Regions from separate parts of the Pseudomonas sp. AC242 genome, predicted to be linked through region 3. Evidence: predicted binding sites of a transcription regulator. Region 3 holds the regulator's gene; each other region holds the start of a gene.

Region 1 (7,925 bases), 990 kb from region 3:
GCGCGCCCGGGGTTGCAACCCCAGCGCCCGGCCTTTGGCTTCGGAGCCGATCAGCATCAGTGCAGCACCGTCGACGATCCCGGAGCTGTTGCCCGGTGTATGTACATGATTGATTCGTTCGACATGGCTGTAGACCCGCAACGCCGTGGCGTCGAAACCCATCTGGCCGATCATTTCAAAACTCGGCTTGAGCTTGCCCAAGCCTTCAAGGGTCGATTCAGCGCGGATGAACTCATCGTGGTCGAGTAGTATGATGCCGTTCTGATCCTGCACCGACACCAACGACTTGTTGAACGAACCGTCAGCCCGCGCCCGTGCGGCTTTCTGCTGCGAGTGCAGCGCGTAGGCATCGACGTCGTGACGACTGAAACCCTCAAGCGTAGCGATCAGGTCGGCACCGACGCCTTGCGGAGTGAAATGACTGTGCAGATTAGTCTGCGGATCGAGCGCCCAGGCGCCGCCGTCGCTGCCCATCGGCACCCGCGACATCGACTCGACACCGCCGACCACCACCAGATCTTCGAAACCCGAGCGTACTTTCATCGCGCCGAGGTTGACCGCTTCCAGGCCCGAGGCGCAAAAGCGGTTGATCTGCACACCGGCAACGCTGACATCCCAATCGGCCACTTGCACAGCGGTTTTGGCAATGTCCGAGCCTTGATCGCCAATCGGCGTGACGCAGCCGAGCACCACGTCATCGACCTGACTGGTATCGAGCGAGGTGCGTTCTTGCAGCGCGGTCAGCAGACCGGCAACCAGATTCACCGGTTTGACGCTGTGCAAGGCGCCATCGGCCTTGCCTCTGCCACGGGGCGTGCGTAACGCATCGAATATCAAAGCTTGGGTCATGACGTCCTCGAACCTGTGCGGGGAGTGATTGCTTGTGTCCCCACTCTTGGCCCGAGCGGCCATGGATTCAATGACCACAGTGCTCAATGCGCTTGACCCACACGCTCAGACGGACGGTCATTAACTGTCAGGTGAACCGGTTCAGGTCGGCGAGTTGTCTAGCCAGCGGGCGGCAAAGAAGCTGGCAATAAGCCTCATGCCTTTTTTATCGCACATGGCAAGCGCTCCATATGAAATGGATCTAAGCCAAGCGTGACGTGGCCCCTAATGTAGAACATGTACGTCATGGTCGTCGGGTTTTGCCGAGGCAGACGTTCTTCAACAGGAAGTGCAGCGCTTGCCGTCATGGATATGCAGGCAAGCATCAGGAAATAACAATAAAGGCGGTCAAGCCATGTTCAAGCAACCGAAAGTTCGTCAAGCAGGGCTCATTCTTTTCGCCACGACGCTGTTGTTGATTTTGCCGAATCTGACCAAGGTCATCGGCTGAATCGAGCGGCAGGTGCTGTTTATCGCCACTGAAAATGTGACTGGCCCGCTACCCGGGCCAGCGTGGCTGTGCCAACCTTGGCGCACTCCCACGACATGGATGGCGATCATTTGAAAGCCCTTATTGTGTTCGGGGCCATGCTGCTGAGCATGCCCTTGTCTGCCGCACAGTTGGATCTGCAACTGGGCGCAAGCAGCCGCACCTGGCAGACCGAGGCATTGCTCAAGCATCCTCAGGTACAAACCCTCACCATCAAAAACGATGTGTCCTACAAGAAGGACATGACCTATCGCGCCGTGCCCGTGGCTGCGCTGCTGACCGGGATCAAACCGCAAGATAACCTGCAAGCGGTGGCACTGGACGGCTTTGCCGCCGAGCTGGCTGCAGCGCCGCTGCTCAATACAAATGGCGCACGGGCCTGGCTGGCCATTGAGGATCCGGCTCAGCCCTGGCCAGCGCTGTCTGAGGGCAAGCACAGCGCCGGGCCGTTCTATCTGGTCTGGACCGATCCGCAGGCCGGCAATATCAGCCCGGAGCAATGGCCATTCCAGGTCGCGAGCATCAAGCGCATGGCACCCGTGGCCGAACGCTTCCCGGCCCTGCTACCGGATCCTGCGTTGAAGGCGAATGACCCGGTGAATCTGGGGTTTGCGCTGTTTCAGAAGAACTGTCTGGCGTGTCACCGGTTAAACGGCGCGGGGGACGCGCAATTCGGGCCGGACCTGAACATTCCGTATAACCCGACCGAGTATTTCGGCGTGGATTTCTTGAAGCGTTACATTCGCGATCCGCAGAGTCTGCGGCAGTGGCCGCAGGCGAAGATGCCGGGGTTTTCGGTAGAGGTTTTGCCGGAGGGGGATTTGGAAATGCTTGTGGGGTATCTCCAGCACATGGCCGGACGCAAAGTTAAGCCCTGAGCACATTTCCTTGTAGGAGTGAGCCTGCTCGCGATAGCGGAGTGTCAGACACTGATAATTCAACTGTCAGACCGCTATCGCGAGCAGGCTCACTCCTACAAGGGTTTTGTGTGAGCCCGTTACTGTTGCTGGACGGAGATGATCGGCGTTGGCGAGACGAACACCTTCGCATGCATCTGCTCACACCCACCGCCACGGCGCATGCCGCGCACCGGGCAGGCATCCAGATAATCCAGACCCACCGCCAGCTTCAAATGCCGTTCCGGCCGCGCCAGCTCATTGGTCACGTCAAAGCTGTACCAGGCGTCATCCAGCCATGCTTCCGCCCAGGCATGGCTGGCCAGATGCTCGCAATCCTCGCTGTACAGATACCCCGACACATAACGCGACGGAATCCCGAGACTGCGCGCGCAGGCCAAAAATGCGTGAGCGTGATCCTGACAAACCCCGGCACGCCCGGCGAAAGCTTCCGCCGCGCTGGTGTCTACTTCGGTCGAACCGGGCGTGTAGGTCATGTGCTGATTCAAACCGTGCATCAAATCAATCAGCGCCGTGCGATCGCGCCGTTGCTTGCAGGACTTTTCGGCAAACGCGCGCAAGGCCTCGTCCGCCTCGGTCAATCGGGTAAAACGCAGAAACGGCAACGCCGACTGGCTCTCATGCTCCGCCTCACGCAGCTCATCGATATCGACCTGCCCGCGCGCGCCGATGATGATCGCTTCGTGCGGCTCGTCCATGGTCAGCACGTGCAGAATATTGCCGAACGGATCGAGCTGCGCGCGCACCGGGCGCGGCAGATCGAGTTGCCAGCTCAACACGTGCTGACGCTCGCTGTCGTGGGGGGTCAGTCGCAGGTACTGGATGCTCGCCCGCACCTGATCTTCGTAGTGATAGGTGGTCTCGTGGCTAATGGAAAGTCTCATGCAGCCTCCAGGTAGGAACTGTGAATGGCGTTACCCAACTGGCGCACCAGCGGGATGAATTCGGTCAGCCAGGCGTGCAGGCCTTCCTCGAGAATTTCGTTGATGCCGGTGTAGCGCAGGCGCGCATCCATCTCTGCCGCCAGACGTTGAGCCGGACGGCCATTGGCGCCGGGCAGTTGCGCGAGGATCTGATCGATCTCTTCGGTGCAGGCACGCAGTGAACGCGGTACGTCGGCACGCAACAGCAGCAACTCGGCGACATGTCTGGCGCCCGGCGCATCACGGTAGATTTCGGTGTAGGCCTCGAATGACGACAAGGCACGCAGCAAGGCACTCCACTGGTAATAGGCGTGGGCCGTGCCGTCGCTGACCGCTTCGGCCTGATCGCCAGCCATTTCGTAACGGGCATCGAGCAGTCGCAAGGTGTTGTCCGCACGCTCGATAAACGTCCCGAGACGAATAAAACGAAACGCATCGTTGCGCATGATTGTGCCGTACGACGCACCACGGAACAGGTGCGAACGTTCCTTGATCCACTCGCAGAAACGGCTCATGCCATAGCGACTGAGACCCTGTTCGGCGATTCCGCGAATCTCCAGCCACGTCGCATTGATGTTCTCCCACATGTCCGCCGTGATGCGTCCGCGAACCGCGTGTGCACTGGCTCGCGCTGCACCGAGGCAACTGTAGATGCTCGCCGGATTGGCCGCATCGAGGGCGAAGAAGTGCAGCAGCCGTTCGGCATGCAACGCGCCGTGACGCTCCAGGTAATCGTCGAGGGTGCCGGTAATCAGCAGCGGCATGGCCAATTCGTGCAGACCATCACCGCGACCGTCCTGCGGCATCAGCGACAGCGAATAACTGATGTCGAGCATCCGTGCGAGGTTTTCCGCCCGCTCCAGGTAACGCGACATCCAATACAGATCCGAGGCAGTTCTACTTAACATGGCAAGCTTCCTTCAATCCTCGACCACCCAGGTGTCCTTGGTACCGCCGCCCTGGGAGGAATTCACCACCAGGGAGCCTTCACGCAGTGCCACACGGGTCAAACCACCGGGCACCACGCGGGTTTCGCGCCCGGACAAGACAAACGGGCGCAAGTCGATATGGCGCGGCGCAACGCCGTTTTCGACAAAGGTCGGACAGGTCGACAGCGACAGCGTCGGTTGCGCGATGTACGCATGGGGCTTGGCCTTGATGCGTTCGCGGAAGGCATCGATTTCCGCTTTCGTCGATGCCGGCCCCACCAACATCCCGTACCCGCCGGACCCCTGAGTTTCCTTGACCACCAGATCTGGAAGATTGGCCAGCACATGGGAAAGTTCAGACGGGTTGCGGCACTGCCAGGTCGGCACGTTCTTCAGGATCGGCTCTTCATCGAGGTAGAAACGGATCATGTCGGTGACAAACGGGTATACCGATTTGTCGTCCGCCACACCGGTGCCGATGGCGTTGGCCAGCACCACGTTGCCAGAGCGATAGGACGACAGCAGCCCCGGCACGCCGAGCATCGAGTCGGGATTGAACGCCAGCGGATCGAGGAACGCGTCGTCGAGGCGGCGATAAATCACGTCCACCGCTTTCGGGCCGTCGGTGGTGCGCATGAAGACCTTGTCGTCACGCACAAACAGGTCCGCACCCTCGACCAGTTCAACGCCCATTTCCCGCGCGAGAAACGCGTGCTCGAAGAACGCGCTGTTGAAGCGCCCCGGCGTCAGCACCACCACGCTTGGGTCATCAATCGGGCTGGAGCTTTTAAGGGTGTCGAGCAACAGGTTCGGGTAATGATCGATCGGTGCGATGCGCTGGGCGGCGAACAGCTCCGGGAACAGGCGCATCATCATCTTGCGGTCTTCGAGCATGTAGCTGACGCCGCTCGGCGTACGCAGGTTGTCTTCGAGCACGTAATAGGTGCCGTCGCCGTCGCGCACCAGATCGACGCCGGAGATGTGCGAATAGATATCGCGGTGCAGATCCAGGCCTTGCATCGCCAACTGGTATTGCTCGTTGGCCAGCACCTGTTCGGCGGGAATGATCCCGGCCTTGATAATGCGCTGCTCGTGATAGAGGTCGGCGAGGAACATGTTCAACGCCTTGACCCGCTGGATGCAGCCACGCTCGACGATCCGCCACTCACTGGCAGGGATGCTGCGCGGGATGGTGTCGAAAGGAATCAGTCGCTCAGTGCCCTGCTCGTCGCCATAGAGCGTGAAGGTGATGCCGGCGCGATGGAACAGCAGATCGGCCTCGCGTCGCCGCTGGGCCAGCAGTTCGTCTGGCGTATCGGCCAGCCAGCGGGCGAACTCCCGATAATGCGGGCGAACCTGGCCGCCGGCATCGTACATCTCATCAAAATAGGTGCGGATCATGCCGTACTCCTTGTCACCCGGACATACAGGCCTTCGCAAGGCCCGTGCCATCGGCATAAACGCTTTGATTTCAATCGGTTGGAAATACACGCCGCAGGCACCGCACCATTCCTGTGCGGCAAATGCCCCAACCGGATTGCCCCCGCTTCATTGCGACGCACTGCATCGCCTATCACCAGCATAGTCAGAGTTGATTTCACTGCCCGGCGCTGCCTGCGGATAATCCGCGCATTCGCTGCAAAACTTCGCCGACTACAACGTCACGAAGCGCCCAGCTCAACTGATTGGGCTTGCCTCGGCAGCCCGCCCCGCTGTAACCCTGACCGGTTTCCTCTCCTTATCGGTCTTCCCTTTTAGCCACCCTCTCCGGTGGCTTTTTTTTGCCTCGGTTTCTTGTTTCAGGGTTTTGCCAGAGCATTTCGCTTACGCCGGAAATGACAACGGCCAACCCGAAGGTCAGCCGTTGTTCAACAAATGAAACCAGAGATCAGTTCAAACGGTGGCGGTTGCGCACCTCCTGTTTCACACCCCAGCCTTCGATAATGCCGCCCAGAGGTTCAACCACGGCAGAGAATCCCTGCTCGAAGTCGCCAATATCGTCATACGTCGCATACATCACTTTGCTTAATTCCAGCGCCCACGCACCGTCATCACGCACGCTGACCTGGGCATTGATGGATTCACCGCGAAATTTGCCTGCCGCCCTGCGCGCCCGCTCCTCGTCCGGGAAAATGGCGTAGAACTCGATGGGATGGAATCGGGAAAAATCGAAACCGCCTTCTTTCATGCGGCGCAGAACATTGCTGCTGATGTCTTCTTGATAGGCTGTGCTCATGAATCGTCCCCCTCGCATAGATGGATAGACTTTCCGTATTCCCGCCCCGGGCCTTTGGCCAAAGTACTACGGCAACGTGGTTGCACGCGGGAACAAGCATGTAGCTGACAAGACCAGACCTTAGCGATCCGTTCGCTGATCTCGCTTGCAGAGTAGCCCCAAGTTAGAGCTGCTGCCAAGGCCTGGTGTGAAAGGTGACAGGAAGAATGTCAGATGGGAGTGATGCTGCGGATTTCAATGCTGTTCTGGGTTTTCAGACTTTTCACGCCAGCATCGGCGGTACGCCCTTCCAGATCGTTCAGGTCCAGTTCGGCGGCGACGGGCAGAAGCCGTGCTTTGATCAATCGAGCGGCCTCATCGTCACTGGGGCATTCCGCGCGCTCGAACACCTCATCGACAATTTCACCATGATCGTCCACGAAAGTGACTTTCCACTTTTGCATCGGTGCCTCCTCGATCAAACCCGCAAATGGGCTTACACCTATCTCGACTGTATGCGCCGAAAGTTGGTTCAAAAGGATTACAGCGGACAAAGATGAAAAAAACGACATTTACTGTAGGAGTGAGCCTGCTCGCGATAGCGATTTCTCATCCAACGCTGATGTTGGTAGACAAACCGTAATCGCGAGCAGGCTCACTCCTACAAGACTTGCAGCGATTATTCAGTCGTTGCTTGGCTTGTTGATCGCCTGCAGCACGTACTGCGGCAAGGCAAACGCGCCGATGTGGATTTCCGGGTTGTAGTAGCGGGTGACGATACCGCTGCCAATGAAGCGCTGTTGCAGGGTTTCACGGCTCAGCTTGCGGTAAGCCGGGTTGGTCGAGCCCCAGGCGAAAGTCATCGAGCCACCGATGTAGGTCGGTACGGCCGCTTGGTAGAAGTGCCAGTCCGGGAACAGACTGTTCAGGCGACCGGCGGTGGTTTTCACTTCGTCGATCTGCATGAACGGCGTGCCGTTCTGGGTCACGAGGATGCCGCCCTCGTTCAGGCAACGATGGCAGGCCTGATAGAAGTTTTCCGAGAACAGCACTTCACCCGGGCCGATCGGATCGGTGGAGTCGGAGATGATCACGTCGAATTTTTCCGTGGTGGTGGCGACGAAACGCATGCCGTCGTCGATCACCAGGTTCAGACGTGGATCGTCGTAGGCGCCGCTGGAGTGGTTCGGCAGGAACTCTTTGCACATGTCGACCACGGTGCCATCGATCTCGACCATGGTGATGTGCTCGACACCGGCGTGCTTGGTCACTTCGCGCAGCATACCGCCGTCACCGCCGCCGATGATCAGCACACGCTTGGCGCTACCGTGGGCGAGGATCGGCACGTGAGTGAGCATTTCGTGGTAGATGAATTCGTCGGCTTCGGTGGTCTGGATCACGCCGTCCAGCGCCATGACCCGGCCCATGCGCGGGTTCTGGAAAATCACCAGGTGCTGGTGTTCGGTGCGCACTTCGTGCAGCAGTTTTTCCATGCGAAAACGCTGGCCGTAGCCTTCGTAGAGGGTTTCCAGGTACTCGCTGGTTTGGGTAACGGTCATGGTC
Region 2 (7,925 bases), 5.2 Mb from region 3:
ACAAAAAAATGCCCGGCGAACCGGGCAAGTTTTTTAATGCGCGTACTTACAGGTTGTAGCCGCGTTCGTTGTGTTGTGCCAGATCGAGGCCAACCGACTCTTCTTCCTCGGTCACACGCAGACCCATGACGGCGTCGAGGACCTTGAGGATGATGAAGGTGACGATCGCGGTGTAGATCACCGTGAAGCCCACGCCTTTGACCTGAATCCAGACTTGCGCACCGATATCGGTAACGGTGCCGAAGCCACCCAGAGCCGGAGCTGCGAACACACCGGTGAGGATCGCGCCGAGGATACCGCCGATACCGTGCACGCCGAACGCGTCCAGGGAATCGTCATAACCGAGTTTGCGTTTCAGAGTGGTGGCGCAGAAGAAGCACACCACGCCTGCGGCCAGACCGATCACCAGTGCACCCATCGGGCCCACGGTGCCGGCAGCCGGAGTAATCGCGACCAGACCGGCCACCACACCCGATGCGATACCCAGTGCGCTTGGCTTGCCGTGGGTGACCCACTCGGCAAACATCCAGCCCAGTGCCGCAGCAGCGGTAGCAATCTGAGTGACCAGCATCGCCATGCCGGCAGTGCCGTTGGCCGCTGCAGCGGAGCCGGCGTTGAAGCCGAACCAGCCGACCCACAGCATCGCCGCGCCCATCAGGGTGTAACCGAGGTTGTGCGGAGCCATCGGGGTGGTCGGGAAGCCTTTACGCTTGCCCAACACCAGGCAGGCAATCAGACCGGCGACACCGGCGTTGATGTGCACCACGGTGCCGCCCGCGAAGTCGAGCACGCCCCAGTCCCACATCAGGCCGCCGTTGCCGGACCAGACCATGTGCGCGATCGGCGCGTAAACCAGGGTGAACCAGATGCCCATGAAGATCAGCATCGCGGAGAACTTCATCCGCTCGGCGAACGCACCGACGATCAGCGCCGGAGTGATGATCGCGAAGGTCATCTGGAAGGTGATGAACACCGCCTCAGGGAACAAAGCCGCTGGGCCGGTCAGGCTCGAAGGCGTGACACCGGCGAGGAACGCCTTGCCCATGCCGCCGAAGAACGAGTTGAAGTTGACGACGCCCTGCTCCATGCCGGTGGTGTCGAACGCAATGCTGTAGCCATAAATGACCCACAGGATGCTGATCAGACCGGTAATGGCGAAGCACTGCATCATCACGGAAAGAATGTTTTTCGAGCGAACCATGCCGCCGTAGAACAGCGCCAGGCCGGGGATGGTCATGAACAGCACGAGTGCCGTCGAGGTGAGCATCCAGGCAGTGTCGCCGGAATTGAGGACTGGGGCCGCCACTTCGTCTGCCGCCATTGCAAGGCTTGGCATTACGATGGACAACAGGGCTCCTAGCCCTGCGAATTTACGCAGAGTCATATTGTTTTCTCCTGGGGCGTTGGGGTTTGTGGCGGCGTTTAAATCGCGTCGGTATCGGTTTCGCCGGTACGGATGCGAATCGCCTGTTCCAGATTGACCACGAAGATCTTGCCGTCACCGATCTTGCCGGTGTTGGCCGCCTTGGTGATCGCCTCGATCACCCGATCCAGATCCTTGTCGTCGATGGCCACGTCGATTTTCACCTTGGGCAGAAAATCGACCACATATTCCGCGCCGCGATACAGCTCGGTGTGACCCTTCTGCCGGCCGAAGCCTTTGACTTCAGTAACGGTAATGCCCTGCACGCCGATTTCGGACAGCGACTCGCGCACGTCGTCCAACTTGAACGGCTTGATGATGGCAGTGACTAGCTTCATGAAACTCTCTCCCGAATTGGTGGACTTGCCCCAGGAAAACAAACCCGACTCAAGTCTAAGCGCAGTGCCTGGCTTTGTAACGCATCGTCGGCCTTACCTGCCCGACTGACGCCAGCTAACCGCTGCTGACGAAACTCCCCGCTCCGTCTGCCGCACTGCATTCGTCACAGCGACTGCATCAGTGCATGGGTCGAAGGTGACTAAGCAGAAACCTTGCCATCTCGCCAAAATCCCCTGATTTCAATCCCTTGGCCGCTGCCGCAAGGCATCCCGTGCAAAACGCCATCCGGATACGCACAACAACGGTGCGTCGCCATCCGTCCGCCTGCGCGAAAAGCGTGCATCCCTGACCACGAGATTGACTATAGACACTGCGTGATACACTGCCGGCCATTGTTTCCAGGACATCCACCATGCTCGCGCCCAAAGACTTCCTCGACGCCCTGAGCGGCACCGCCTCCCGCCTCTTCAGCGGCGACACCCCGCTGCCGAAAGCCGAAATCGAAAGCCAGTTCAAGATGCTGCTGCAGAGTGCCTTCAGCAAACTCGATCTGGTCAGCCGTGAAGAATTTGATAGCCAGATGGTTGTGTTGGCGCGTACTCGCGCTCGCCTCGAAAGCCTTGAAGCCAAGGTTGCCGAGATGGAAGCCAAGCTGACGCCGCCCGCGGAATAATCCGCGCCCCCTGTAGGAGCTGCCGAAGGCTGCGATCTTTTGATCTCCAGCCCTTCAACCATCCCGGCAACGTCCTACAACCTGAATGACCGCCGTCCGATTGCGCCGAAAAGCCCAGGTTTCTAAGCTCACCCGATGCTGAATGTTCAGCAGCGGGTTTGGCGACCCGAACAGCTTAAGGCGCACGACAACCATGATGGCGGCTACATTTACCGCCACATCGTTTCATGGCGGTTGTGCGTGGGAGACCTTCGGGTCTGCCGGGTTCCTTTTGCTCCGGTTCGCCAACCCGCGTACAACTGCCACCCAATCGTTTGGCGACGATTGAGGGCAGCCCCTTAAGCAAGAGGAACTGCTCAATGAATCAAGAAGAGACTTATCTGACCCCGCACATATTCACCCGCCACAAACTCCCTCTCCACGCCCTCCTCATCCAGAACCAACCCTGGTTCTGCGCCCGAGACCTGAGCCGCCTGCTGCACATCTACCTCAACGAACGCATGCTGCGAAAACTCGACCCCGACCAATACCAGACCCGCAAAACCCTCATCCACAACCAAATCGAAAACGCCCTGCTGATCAGCGAATCCGGCATCTACGCCCTCCTCGTCTACCACTACTGCCCCGAATACCGAGCGCTGCGCGAATGGCTCACCCACCAGGTCATCCCCACCCTGCGCGACGCCCAACACCCCACCACAAGCGAACGTCCACACCTCAGCTTGCTCAGTTGGCCGGACATGACGTTGAGTTTGTTGCACTGGAATAACCAGCCGTGGATTCGGTTACAAGATGTGCCACACATGGTGACGGAGCGAGAGCTGGTAAACCGCACGGTTGTGAACTCATGGTGGAAAAAGGCTCTGCAATTGATCTGAATTTTTGCGCTGCAACCTCACCAAAGGTCATTTCAGCGATACCACTGAAATGACCTTTTTTGTGTCTTCGTTATCTCCCCCCCCCCTACTCCGAAATCCTCCACTCACAGAAGTAACGTCCTACAAAACGCGTCCCCCACGTCTGATTTCGCTGCCCCCTCTCTGCTGGCTATCTTCTGCGACCAGATCCAAACAGATGAAAACAATGAGAAGAAAAGGCAAAGCAACGGATCTTCGTGACCAGACATTCAGATCAAACTCGCGAAAGATCGCCTACAAATTCTTTCTCAAGGACATTGCCCCGAGAATCCCAAATATTGATGCAGCAGCGGTCAAGTTTGAGCCAATTACCCCAGCAGCGATAAAGCAATACTTACTCTGGGAGGGGCCAACAATTTTCCCTTGGGATGACGTTGCAGACTGGAAAAGTAAAGATGCGAAAGGTCTGGATTTGGCGATATGGTACAAACAGATTCTTTGCGGCATGTGCTATGCGACCCCGCGCGCAAGCTCTATCTGCTTAAAGATTGTTCTGTTGGAAGGGCATCCGGATAGGGCGCACCCGCTTCGCGGCAGGATCGCGCCGATTGCTCTGCTTGTCGCAGATCACTATGCGCGAGCGCTAGGATGCAAAGAAATCGAGATTCAGGACCCTGATCCGAATGTTGTTTTTTACTACCGGAAACTGGGGTTCGAATTCGACCAGACCAACCGGCTTGTCATTTCTGTGGACGGTCAATAACATCGAAATCAACAACCCAATCGCACGAGGTGCGTATGAGCCCAAAAAAGCGAAAGGCGAAGCTTCTTCAGATTGTTGAATTACATCTCGAAGCACTCCGGTTGGCTGGGGATATGTCAGCCAACCAACGGCGATTTATTGAAGTTGCTGTTACATGTGGGCCAGAGCTTGAGCCAAGCGGCCCGCTGGCCGGTAGAAGATCCTGAGTTAAAAATAAAAAGGCGTCCATAGGACGCCTTTTTGTGTTTGGAGGAGTAGTCGCAGCGATTCTTTAGCTCCTGGCTTTGCAGCCTTGGGTTCAGAATCCGACGAGCTGGCCCGTCGTCACTACTTCAGAGAAACCAGCTTTCTCTGCTGCCAAAAATGCGGGGGAGCTTTTACTGGTGCCCAGTCCCGACGAATGCGCAGTTGCAGTCCTCGAGCGGGAGGATCCGTCAATGCCGAGCGAGAGTCAACGCTCCAATTCAGGCAAGCACTGACAGCCCATCGGGTCTTGATACGTCTTGTAAACCTCTATTTCAGCACTGAAACCCGGCTCAACTACCCTTCAAAAACCCGCAGGAAGCGGCCCCCCGATTCAGCTCAAGGAACGACCATGTCCCTCTCCATCGTCCACAGTCGCGCCCAGATAGGCGTGGAAGCCCCCGCTGTCACCGTCGAAGTCCATCTGGCCAACGGTCTGCCGTCGCTGACCATGGTCGGGCTGCCCGAGGCGGCGGTGAAGGAGAGCAAGGATCGGGTGCGCAGCGCCATCATCAATTCCGGGCTGCAGTTTCCGGCGCGGCGGATCACCTTGAATCTTGCGCCGGCGGATTTGCCCAAGGATGGCGGGCGGTTTGATCTGGCGATTGCCTTGGGGATTCTGTCGGCGAGTGTGCAGGTGCCGTGTCTGACGCTGGATGATGTGGAATGTCTGGGTGAGTTGGCGTTGTCCGGCGCGGTACGAGCGGTGCGTGGGGTGTTGCCGGCCGCACTGGCGGCGCGCAAGGCGGGTCGTGCGTTGGTGGTGCCGCGGGCGAATGCCGAGGAGGCGTGTCTGGCTTCGGGGTTGAAGGTGTTTGCGGTGGATCATTTGCTGGAGGCGGTGGCGCATTTCAATGGGCATACGCCGGTTGAACCCTATGTCTCCGACGGGCTGATGCATGCTAGCAAGCCTTATCCCGACTTGAATGAAGTGCAGGGGCAAGTGGCGGCGAAACGAGCGTTGCTGATTGCTGCTGCGGGTGCCCATAACTTGCTGTTCAGCGGGCCGCCGGGAACAGGGAAAACACTGTTGGCTAGTAGGCTACCGGGACTGTTGCCGCCGCTAGCCGAGAGTGAAGCTTTGGAGGTCGCGGCGATTCAGTCAGTCGCCAGTGGTGCACCGCTAACCCATTGGCCGCAGCGTCCCTTTCGTCAACCGCACCACTCGGCATCCGGGCCGGCACTGGTGGGTGGCAGCTCGAAACCGCAACCCGGCGAGATTACCCTCGCCCACCATGGCGTGCTGTTTCTCGATGAACTGCCGGAGTTTGATCGCAAGGTGCTGGAGGTGCTGCGCGAGCCGCTGGAGTCCGGGCATATCGTGATTGCCCGGGCCAAGGATCGCGTGCGTTTCCCGGCGCGATTTCAGTTGGTGGCGGCGATGAACCCGTGTCCCTGTGGATATCTTGGCGAGCCGAGTGGCAAGTGTTCCTGCACGCCGGACATGGTGCAGCGCTATCGCAACAAACTGTCGGGGCCGTTGCTGGACCGGATCGACTTGCACCTGACAGTGGCGCGGGAAGCGACGGCGTTGAACCCGCAGGTAAAGCCGGGAGAAGACAGCGCCAGCGCTGCGGCGTTGGTGGCCGAGGCTCGCGAACGACAGCAGAAGCGTCAGGGCTGTGCCAATGCGTTTCTCGATCTGCCGGGATTGAAGCGGCACTGCAAGTTATCCACAGCCGATGAGAAGTGGCTGGAATCAGCCTGTGAACGGCTGACGCTATCGCTACGCTCAGCGCATCGCCTACTCAAAGTCGCCCGGACACTGGCCGACCTTGAGCAAGTCGATGCAATCAAACGCGAACACTTGGCTGAGGCACTGCAATACCGGCCGGCAACGCCTTAATGCTCGGTCAGATCAACCAGCGGCGTCTGCCGCACTTCGGTGTCGCGCCCGGCCTGAATCTCGGTCACGCGCTTCAACGCGTTATCCACAGCGCCTTTGTCCGCAAGCAGGCTGTAGCTGATCTGGAACTGTTTGTGTTCTTTGGGTGCAATGGTCGGCACCAGATTCAGCGGACGCTGATAGCGACGGTTGTAGGAAAAACTGGTGCCCGGCTCCAGCCCGGTGACATAGCCCTGCCCTTGGGTATCAGTGTTTTTCCACAGAGAGAACACCGGCAACTGCTGGGTATTGAAGCCAACAGAAACACCGAGGCTGCCGGCCTTATTGTGCAAAACAGTCAGGGTTTCGCCTTTGGCATCAGCATAGGGCACGACGTTGTAGACGGTTTCGTCGTAGTCCCTGGTCGGCGCGCGATAGGTCTGCCAGTCGGCCAGGTCGCCCTTGGCCTTGTCGTTGAACGGCGACACCTGTTTTACCGGCGCAGCAAATCGTGCGCCTTGCTCGAGGAACGGCGTACTGAAGTTGCTGTGATACAGCGCCTGGTATTCCTTCGGATAATCGCCGTTGTTGGTCAGCGTATCGTTGAGTGCAAAGCGCACGCTGCCAGGTTCGGTGACCAGTTCAGTAACGACCGAGAAGTCGACCTTCTTGAAGGCTTGCTCTTTCAGCTCGCCACGCAGGCTGATGGCGTAGGGGGGCTTTTCGTCGATGTGCAGCGTGACGGTACTGGCCGGAATGTTGGCAGCGCGTCCGTGCAGGGTCAGCAGTTCGCCATTGTCCATGCCGGGATGGCCGACCCATTCGTACCCGCAGCGGGTCACCAGCTCGTTGAAACCTTCCAGCCAGCCAAGCCCACCGCGTCCGTTAAGTTCGATGAAGGCCGGGTTGACCACTTCCTTGACCGGCGAATCCCAACCCATGCGCACGTTGCCGACAGAGGCCTGCAAGACATTCATGCCGCGGGTCGGCACCACCGAGAGTTTCATTGTGCCGTTATCGATATCGACGATGCTGACACCTTCCTGCCGGCCACCGTGCAAGGTACGCAGGGTTACGGAGAAGGGTTTGTCGGTTTTCACGCCGAGCTGCGCACTGGTGATGGTCCAGTTTTGCGCGGGTTTGTTGGCATCGAGAAGAACGTAATCCCAAGCCATGGCGTGGGAAGCAGCAGAGAGTGCGCCGAGAGCGACGGCGAGTTTGAGCGGGGTCATGGCAGCAGCCTTTATTGGAGTTGTGCCATTTTTATAGCGCTGCGGAAACGTTTCAGCAAGTATGAAAGAGAAAGAGCTCGAGTGTTTTACCCAGGATTGGCAGTGAAGCGATCGCGAGCAGGCTCACTCCTACAGGGATCTTCAGTGACCACAAAAATTGCGACCAACCGATATACCGGTAGGAGTGAGCCTGCTCGCGATAGCGATTTCAGCCACCTATCAACGGAAGCGATCAACCTCGGAACGCAAGTCCGCCGCCAGCTTCTCAAGCTCCTTGGCGGTAACAGCCAGGTTCGACACAACCTCACGCTGCTCACTGTTGGCCAGTGCAATGCTCTGCAAATTGCTGCTCAACAACGTCGCGGTGCTGCTCTGCTCCTGAGTCGCCGTGGTAATCGCGGCAAACTGCTGCCCCGCCGAACGGCTCTGTTCATCGATTCGCGCCAGCGCCGACGCCACGTTGGCGTTGCGCGACAAGCCTTCCTGCATCAGCACATTGCCCTGCTCCATGGTGCTGATCGCGTTACCGGTTTCCTGCTGGATGCTGTGGATCATGCTGGAAATTTCATC
Region 3 (7,925 bases):
ACAAGGCTTGCTGCCCCATATCGACGCCGATTTCGTACGTGCTTGCGAGATGATTCTGGCCAGTAAAGGCCGTGTGGTCGTGGTTGGCATGGGCAAATCCGGGCACATCGGCAACAAGATTGCCGCGACCCTGGCCAGCACCGGCACCCCTGCATTTTTCGTGCACCCGGCCGAGGCCAGTCATGGCGACATGGGCATGATCACCCGCGACGACGTGATCCTGGCCCTGTCGAATTCCGGCTCGACCAATGAAATCGTGACTTTGCTGCCATTGATCAAACGTCTGGGCATCCAGTTGATCAGCGTCACCGGCAACCCGCAATCGCCGCTGGCCAAGGCGGCCGAAGTCAATCTCAACGTTCACGTCGAACACGAAGCCTGCCCGCTGAACCTGGCACCGACCTCGTCGACGACCGCAGCACTGGTCATGGGCGATGCGCTGGCCGTGGCACTGCTGGAAGCACGCGGCTTCACCGCCGAAGATTTCGCTTTCTCGCACCCGGGTGGCGCCCTCGGCCGTCGCCTGCTGCTGAAAGTGGAAAACGTCATGCACGCCGGACAAGAGTTGCCGCAAGTCCAACGCGGCACGCTGCTCAAAGACGCATTGATGGAAATGACCCGTAAAGGTCTGGGCATGACCGTTATCCTTGAAACGGACGGTAAACTCGCCGGGATCTTCACCGACGGCGACTTGCGCCGCACGCTGGATCGCAGCATCGACATCCGCAGCGCCACCATCGACCAGGTAATGACGGCCCACGGCAAGACTGCCCGCCCGGAAATGCTGGCCGCCGAAGCCCTGAAAATCATGGAAGATCACCGAATCAACGCATTGGTAGTCGTAGACGAGGAAGATCGCCCGGTCGGCGCCTTTAACCTCTCCGATCTGCTGCGCGCAGGAGTCATGTAATGAGCAACGATCTGCTGCAACGCGGCAAAGCGATCAAACTGGCGGTTTTCGACGTCGACGGCGTTCTCACCGACGGTCGCCTGTACTTCCTTGAAGACGGCAGCGAGTTCAAGACCTTCAACACCCTCGACGGTCAAGGCATCAAAATGCTGATGAACGCCGGCGTGCAGACCGCTATCATCAGCGGCCGCAAGACACCCGTCGTTGAACGTCGAGCGAAAAACCTGGGGATTCCCCACCTGTTTCAGGGCCGCGAAGACAAATTGGTTGTTCTCGACGGTCTGCTTGAGCAACTGGGCCTAAGCTATGAAGAAGTCGCTTACCTCGGTGACGATCTGCCCGATCTGCCGGTGATTCGCCGTGTTGGTCTGGGCATGGCCGTAGCCAACGCCGCCGATTTCGTCCGCGAACACGCCCATGGCGTAACCCGCGCCCGTGGTGGCGAAGGGGCCGCCCGCGAATTCTGCGAATTGATCCTGCGCGCCCAGGGCCGCCTCGATGCGGCCAACGCCGCGTACCTGTGAGCCAAACCATGTTTAGCAAAAAATTTCGCAACTTCCTGCTGTTCGGCTGTATCGCGGCGATATTTGCCGCGGTGGGCTACTGGAACATCAGTCCGGAACGCTTCCTCGACAAGCCACCGGTGACGTCGGTCGAAACGCCTATCGACTGGTATGCAACCAACACGCACACCCTGCAATACCTGCCGGACGGCAAAGTGCAGTATGAAATGACCTCCGACAAGGCCGAGCACGTCAAGGCTACCGATGTCACCCTGGTCACAAAGCCGGACCTGAACATGTATCGCGGCACCGACTTCCCTTGGCACGTAACCAGCGAACGCGGCGAAGTGAACTCGGGCGGTACCGAAGTTGAACTGATCGATTCGGTACGCGTACAGCGCACCGATGAGAAAAAACGCGGCACTCTGATCACCAGCACCCGCATGACCGTGTTCCCGCAGCAAGAATATGCGCAGACCGAGCAACCCGTTAGAATCGAGGGTGCTGGCGGTGTATCGACTGGCGTCGGAATGAAAGCGTACCTGAAGGAAAGCAGGATACACCTGCAATCGAACGTAAGAGGACAGTATGAGGCTCGTTAAAACCCTCCCTATTTTGCTCAGTCTGGGCGCAGCACTGGGAAGCGTGAGCGCCTGGGCTCTGCCGAACGATCAGCAGCAACCTATCCGCATTCAGGCCGACGACGCCCAACTGGATGACAAGAACGGCATCGCCACCTACAAAGGTGATGTGATCATCACCCAAGGCTCGATGATCGTTAAAGGCAACACGGTGACCATCACCCGTACGCCGGCTGGCGATATCGACGTCGTGACGTCGGTGGGCAACCTCGCCTACTTCGAACAGTTGCAGACTCAAGGTGATGCCAAGCCTGTACAGGGCTGGGGCGTAACGATCCAGTACCACGCCGCGCAAAACCGCGTTGTACTGATCGACAAGGCCAAGGTTGTCGACAAGGACAACAACACGACGCAAGGCGAGAAAATCGTCTATGACACCGTGAAGAAACTGGCCAGCGCCGGTCGCGCTACCGGCAGCAAGGTTACCGAGGCGCGTCCGCGCATCGACATGGTGATCCAGCCGAAGAAGAAAACCGACGAGAAAACCCAGTAATGGCAACTCTGAAAGCTCAGCACCTGGCCAAGGCCTATAAAAGCCGCCAGGTCGTGCGTGATGTCAGCCTGTCGATCGACAGCGGCCAGATCGTCGGCCTGCTCGGCCCGAACGGCGCCGGCAAGACGACCTGCTTCTACATGATCGTCGGCCTGGTACAGGCCGATCAGGGTCGCGTGCTGATCGATGATCTGGACGTCAGCCACCAGCCGATGCACGGTCGTGCCAAGGCCGGTATCGGCTATCTGCCGCAAGAAGCGTCGATCTTCCGCAAACTGTCGGTGGCCGACAACATCATGGCCATCCTCGAGACCCGCCAGGAGCTCGACAAGGCCGGCCGTCGCAAAGAGCTGGAAAACCTGCTGCAGGAATTCCACATCAGTCACATCCGCGACAACCTCGGCATGAGCCTGTCCGGTGGTGAACGCCGCCGTGTGGAAATCGCTCGCGCGCTGGCAACGGCACCGAAATTCATCCTGCTCGACGAACCGTTCGCCGGTGTCGACCCGATTTCGGTCGGCGACATCAAGCAGATCATCCACCACCTCAAGGCCAAGGGCATTGGTGTACTGATCACCGACCACAACGTCCGTGAGACGCTGGACATCTGCGAAACCGCTTACATCGTCAACGACGGTCAGTTGATTGCCGAGGGCGATGCAGAAACCATCCTGGCCAACGATCTGGTCAAGGAAGTGTATCTGGGCCACGAGTTCCGCCTGTAAGCGCAACAGTGCCCGGTGCGCCGCCCGGGCGCTGTATCGATTCAAGCAGGATTTAATACGCTTTAATTGTTACAGCGCTCTAGGCAAACACTTCAGTTTCAGGCATATAATTTGCTTAAGTTTGGCGCTTCGGCGCCCTGTAGTGGATGGCGCATAGCGCCGGCGAATAAGGTGTTAAGCCCCTGCCATGAAACCATCGCTAGTCTTGAGAATGGGCCAGCAGCTGACGATGACACCGCAGCTGCAACAGGCCATCCGTCTGCTCCAATTGTCGACCCTGGATCTGCAACAGGAAATCCAGGAGGCTCTGGAATCCAATCCGATGCTCGAACGCCAGGAAGAAGGCGACGACTTCGACAATTCCGACCCCATGGCCGACAACGCCGAACAGAAGCCCGCCACCGAAATCCAGGAACCGTCCTATCAGGAAACTGCCCCGACGGTGGACAACCTCGAGGAGGGCGAATGGAACGAGCGCATCCCCAACGAGCTTCCGGTCGACACCGCCTGGGAAGACGTCTACCAGACCAGTGCCAGCAGCCTGCCGAGCAGCGACGATGACGAGTGGGACTTCACCACACGCACCTCCGTCGGCGAGAGCCTGCAAAGCCATCTGCTGTGGCAACTGAACCTTGCACCGATGTCCGACACCGATCGCCTGATCGCCGTCACCCTGATCGATTGCATCAACAATCAGGGCTACCTGGATGAAACCCTCGAAGAGATCCTCGAGGCGTTCGATCCGGAACTGGACATCGAACTGGACGAAATCGAAGCCGTCCTGCACCGCATTCAACAATTTGAACCAGCCGGCATCGGCGCCCGCAACCTCGGCGAATGCCTGCTGCTGCAATTGCGCCAGCTGCCAGCCAAGACGCCTTGGCTGGCTGAAGCCAAGCGTCTGGTCAGCGATTACATCGACCTGCTCGGCGGCCGCGACTACAGCCAGTTGATGCGTCGCATGAAGCTCAAGGAAGACGAACTGCGTCAGGTCATCGAACTGGTGCAGAGCCTGAATCCGCGCCCAGGCTCGCAAATCGAGTCGACTGAAGCCGAATATGTTGTCCCTGACGTTATCGTGCGCAAGGACAACGAGCGCTGGCTGGTCGAGCTCAATCAGGAGTCGGTGCCACGCCTGCGCGTCAATGCCCAGTACGCCGGTTTCGTGCGTCGCGCCGACACCAGCGCCGACAACACCTTCATGCGCAATCAGTTGCAGGAAGCCCGCTGGTTCATCAAGAGCCTGCAGAGCCGCAACGAAACCCTGATGAAAGTTGCCACCCAGATCGTCGAGCATCAGCGCGGTTTTCTGGAGTACGGCGACGAAGCCATGAAGCCGCTGGTCCTGCATGACATCGCCGAAGCGGTCGGCATGCACGAATCAACGATTTCACGGGTGACCACACAGAAATTCATGCATACCCCGCGCGGTATTTATGAGTTGAAATACTTTTTCTCCAGCCACGTCAGCACCTCCGAAGGCGGCGAATGCTCGTCCACAGCGATCCGCGCGATCATCAAAAAACTGGTTGCAGCGGAAAATCAGAAAAAGCCGTTGAGTGACAGCAAGATCGCTGGTTTACTGGAGGCACAAGGCATTCAGGTGGCTCGCCGCACCGTCGCCAAGTACCGCGAATCCCTCGGGATCGCGCCTTCGAGCGAACGCAAGCGGTTGATGTAAGCCACGTTACAGCGTTCCAGTGGCAGGCTTTTCGGCCTGCCGCTTTATGCACTGGCAACGAAGGAGAAGCTGTATGCAAGTCAACATCAGTGGACACCAACTGGAAGTGACCCAACCTCTGCGTTCCTACATCGAGGAAAAACTCCAACGACTGGAGCGACATTTCGACAAGATCACCAACGTGCAAGTCACGATGTGCGTCGAAAAGCTGAAGCAGAAAATTGAAGCCACCTTGCATATACCCGGCAGCGAAGTGGTCGCTAACGCAGAAGATACTGATATGTATGCTGCGATCGACTCACTGACCGACAAGCTGGATCGCCAACTCAAAAAGCATAAGGAAAAGACCCAGAGCCTCCTTCAGGGCGCTACCGGTCGTTAACATCCCTAATCCATGATCCGACTTGAAACCATCCTGACCCCCGGCCGTTCCCTCGTGAACGTGCCGGGCGGCAGTAAAAAGAAAGCCCTCGAACAAATTGCCAACCTGATCGCCCGCGAAGTGCCGGATCTGGAGATGCAAGATGTCTTCGAGGCGTTGATTGCCCGTGAAAAACTCGGCTCCACCGGTTTTGGTAACGGCATCGCCATTCCTCACTGCCGTCTCAAGGGTTGCCAGTCGCCTATCAGCGCCTTGATGCACCTTGATACGCCAATCGATTTCGACGCCATTGATGGCGCTCCGGTTGACCTGCTGTTCGTACTGCTGGTCCCGGAAGCCGCCACCGATGCGCACCTGGAGTTGCTGCGTCAGATCGCCAGCATGCTCGACCGCAAGGACGTGCGCGATAAGCTGCGCAGCGCCGCGAGCAACGAAGCCTTGTATCAGGTTGTCCTGGACGAGCAGAACGGGCATTAATCATGCGCTTGATCATCGTCAGCGGCCGTTCCGGCTCGGGTAAAAGTACGGCTCTGGATGTCCTTGAGGACAACGGCTATTACTGCATCGACAACCTTCCTGCAGGCTTGCTGCCGGAACTGGCCGAACGCGCGCTGATTCACACTGAGCTGGCGCAACCGCTGGTGGCCGTGTCCATCGATGCGCGCAACCTGCCGAGCCACCTGACGCGCTTTCCGGAGCTGCTTGAAGATGTCCGGGGAAAGCACATCCAGTGCGACGTTCTGTATCTGGACGCCGACGAAGAAACCCTGCTCAAGCGTTTCTCCGAGACTCGCCGTCGCCATCCACTGAGCAACGCCAACCGCTCGCTGGCCGAGGCGATCCAGGATGAAACCGCCCTGCTCGGCCCGATTGCCGACCTCGCGGACCTGAAGATCAACACCACCAATCTGAACCTGTATCAGCTGCGCGACAGCATCAAGCTGCGCCTGCTGAACCAGCCGGAGCCGGGGACCGCATTTCTGGTCGAGTCCTTCGGCTTCAAGCGCGGCATGCCGGTCGACGCGGATCTGGTATTCGATGTGCGCTGCCTGCCCAATCCGTACTGGAAGCCGGAACTGCGCGCGCAATCAGGTCTCGATGCGCCGGTGGCTGAGTACCTCGCGGCGCAGCCAGAGGTCGAAGAAATGTTCCAGGACATTTTCACTTACCTGCACAAGTGGCTGCCGCGCTTCGCCGCGAGCAACCGTGCCTACGTCACCATTGCCATTGGCTGCACCGGCGGGCATCACCGCTCCGTCTACCTGACCGAACGCCTGGGTCAGGCCCTGCAGAAAACCCTGAAGAACGTCCAGGTTCGCCACCGCGACCTCACTTAAAGGATTCACACCGCGATGCCTGCTCTGGAAATCGAAATCATCAACAAGCTGGGCCTGCATGCCCGCGCATCGGCCAAGTTTGTTGGAGTGGCCGGGCAGTATCCGGATTGCACGATCAGAGTGGGTCGTACACCAGAGACCACGATTGATGGCAAAAGCATCATGGCGATGATGATGCTGGCGGCTGGCAAGGGCACCAAAATCTATCTGAGTACTGAAGGGCATCAGGAACAGGAAGCCCTGGATGCGCTGGTGGCGTTGATCAACAACTACTTCGACGAAGGCGGCTGACAGCCAAAATCATAAAGTCGCAGCCTGCGGCAGCTCCTACACTGGAATGCGTTCCCTGCAGGAACTGCCGCAGCCTGCGATCTTTTGCTCTGCTTCAACCCAACGCCGTATCCATCACCATCATCAGACAAAACCCGATCAGCAAACCAAGACTGGCCAGCTTGTCATGACCATTGCGTCGCGACTCGGGAATCACTTCGTGGGTCACTACCAGCAACATCGCCCCTGCCGCGAGCGCCAGACCTAACGGCAACAACACCTGCGCCAGACTGACCAGCCAGGCACACAACAGTGCAAACACCGGTTCAACCAGACCAGACGCCGCGCCGATCAGAAACGCCTTGATCCGCGACATCCCCGCCCCGGCCAGCACCAAGGCAATCACCAGACCTTCCGGTACATCCTGCAAAGCGATGCCCATGGCCAGACTGTCCGCATCCGGCATGCCGCCGCCGGCGGAAACGCCGACGGCCATACCTTCCGGGATGTTATGGGCAATGATGGCGAACACGAACAGCCAGATACGCGGCGCAATTACCGGATGCTCAGGTGTGCCGACCAACATTTCCGGCGAAGCTCCGGATAACTGACGATCAACCAAATACAGACCGAATGCACCGAGCATGATGCCGAAGCAAATCAGGCCGCTGGATGACCAAGGTGTCAGACCCAGATTTTCGGCGGCGGCAATGCCCGGCACGATCAGCGAAAACGCCGTCGCCGCCAGCATCACCCCCGCGCCAAATCCCAGCAAGGTGTCACTGAGTGCCTGCGGCATGCGCCGAATCACCAGCACCGGAACAGCGCCAAGCGCCGTGCCGAGGGCGCAGATCGCGCCGCCCTGAAGCGCCCGTGACAGTCTCGGTTCCAGATTCAGCCATTCCAGTCCGTGGGCAACCAGCAAGGTCATGCCCGCCAACAGCAATAGCGAGCCCACTGCGTAGCGAAACATACGCCCACTT

What was found. Region 3 encodes sigma-54, which starts transcription at its own class of promoters, with help from an activator protein. Its sites were predicted from a motif close to ANTGGCATNNANNTTGCTNT; they were not measured.
Region 1: ACZZ0A_RS05585 (circularly permuted type 2 ATP-grasp protein) is a predicted target of sigma-54. The motif match lies at 5,581-5,600, and genes of this name have one in related genera.
Region 2: glnK (P-II family nitrogen regulator) is a predicted target of sigma-54. The motif match lies at 1,963-1,982, and genes of this name have one in related genera.

Annotation. Positions count from the first base shown of each region.
Region 1 is NZ_OZ409873.1:1,218,749-1,226,673, reverse strand. Features, by position in the region: gene ACZZ0A_RS05605 (acetyl-CoA C-acetyltransferase) at 1-849, opposite strand, end outside; gene ACZZ0A_RS05600 (c-type cytochrome) at 1,435-2,256, shown strand; gene ACZZ0A_RS05595 (transglutaminase family protein) at 2,376-3,179, opposite strand; gene ACZZ0A_RS05590 (alpha-E domain-containing protein) at 3,176-4,126, opposite strand; gene ACZZ0A_RS05585 (circularly permuted type 2 ATP-grasp protein) at 4,139-5,548, opposite strand; gene ACZZ0A_RS05580 (ribonuclease E inhibitor RraB) at 6,036-6,383, opposite strand; gene ACZZ0A_RS05575 (hypothetical protein) at 6,593-6,826, opposite strand; gene speE (polyamine aminopropyltransferase) at 7,046-7,921, opposite strand.
Region 2 is NZ_OZ409873.1:5,446,809-5,454,733, forward strand. Features, by position in the region: gene ACZZ0A_RS24555 (ammonium transporter) at 47-1,384, opposite strand; gene glnK (P-II family nitrogen regulator) at 1,423-1,761, opposite strand; gene ACZZ0A_RS24565 (accessory factor UbiK family protein) at 2,175-2,435, shown strand; gene ACZZ0A_RS24570 (BRO-N domain-containing protein) at 2,795-3,313, shown strand; gene ACZZ0A_RS24575 (N-acetyltransferase) at 3,510-4,055, shown strand; gene ACZZ0A_RS24580 (YifB family Mg chelatase-like AAA ATPase) at 4,651-6,144, shown strand; gene ACZZ0A_RS24585 (aldose 1-epimerase family protein) at 6,141-7,355, opposite strand; gene ACZZ0A_RS24590 (methyl-accepting chemotaxis protein) at 7,575-7,925, opposite strand, start outside.
Region 3 is NZ_OZ409873.1:224,789-232,713, reverse strand. Features, by position in the region: gene ACZZ0A_RS00960 (KpsF/GutQ family sugar-phosphate isomerase) at 1-910, shown strand, start outside; gene ACZZ0A_RS00955 (KdsC family phosphatase) at 910-1,434, shown strand; gene lptC (LPS export ABC transporter periplasmic protein LptC) at 1,443-2,015, shown strand; gene lptA (lipopolysaccharide transport periplasmic protein LptA) at 2,002-2,547, shown strand; gene lptB (LPS export ABC transporter ATP-binding protein) at 2,547-3,272, shown strand; gene ACZZ0A_RS00935 (RNA polymerase factor sigma-54) at 3,460-4,953, shown strand; gene hpf (ribosome hibernation-promoting factor, HPF/YfiA family) at 5,027-5,335, shown strand; gene ptsN (PTS IIA-like nitrogen regulatory protein PtsN) at 5,348-5,812, shown strand; gene rapZ (RNase adapter RapZ) at 5,815-6,672, shown strand; gene ACZZ0A_RS00915 (HPr family phosphocarrier protein) at 6,688-6,963, shown strand; gene ACZZ0A_RS00910 (ZIP family metal transporter) at 7,058-7,925, opposite strand, start outside.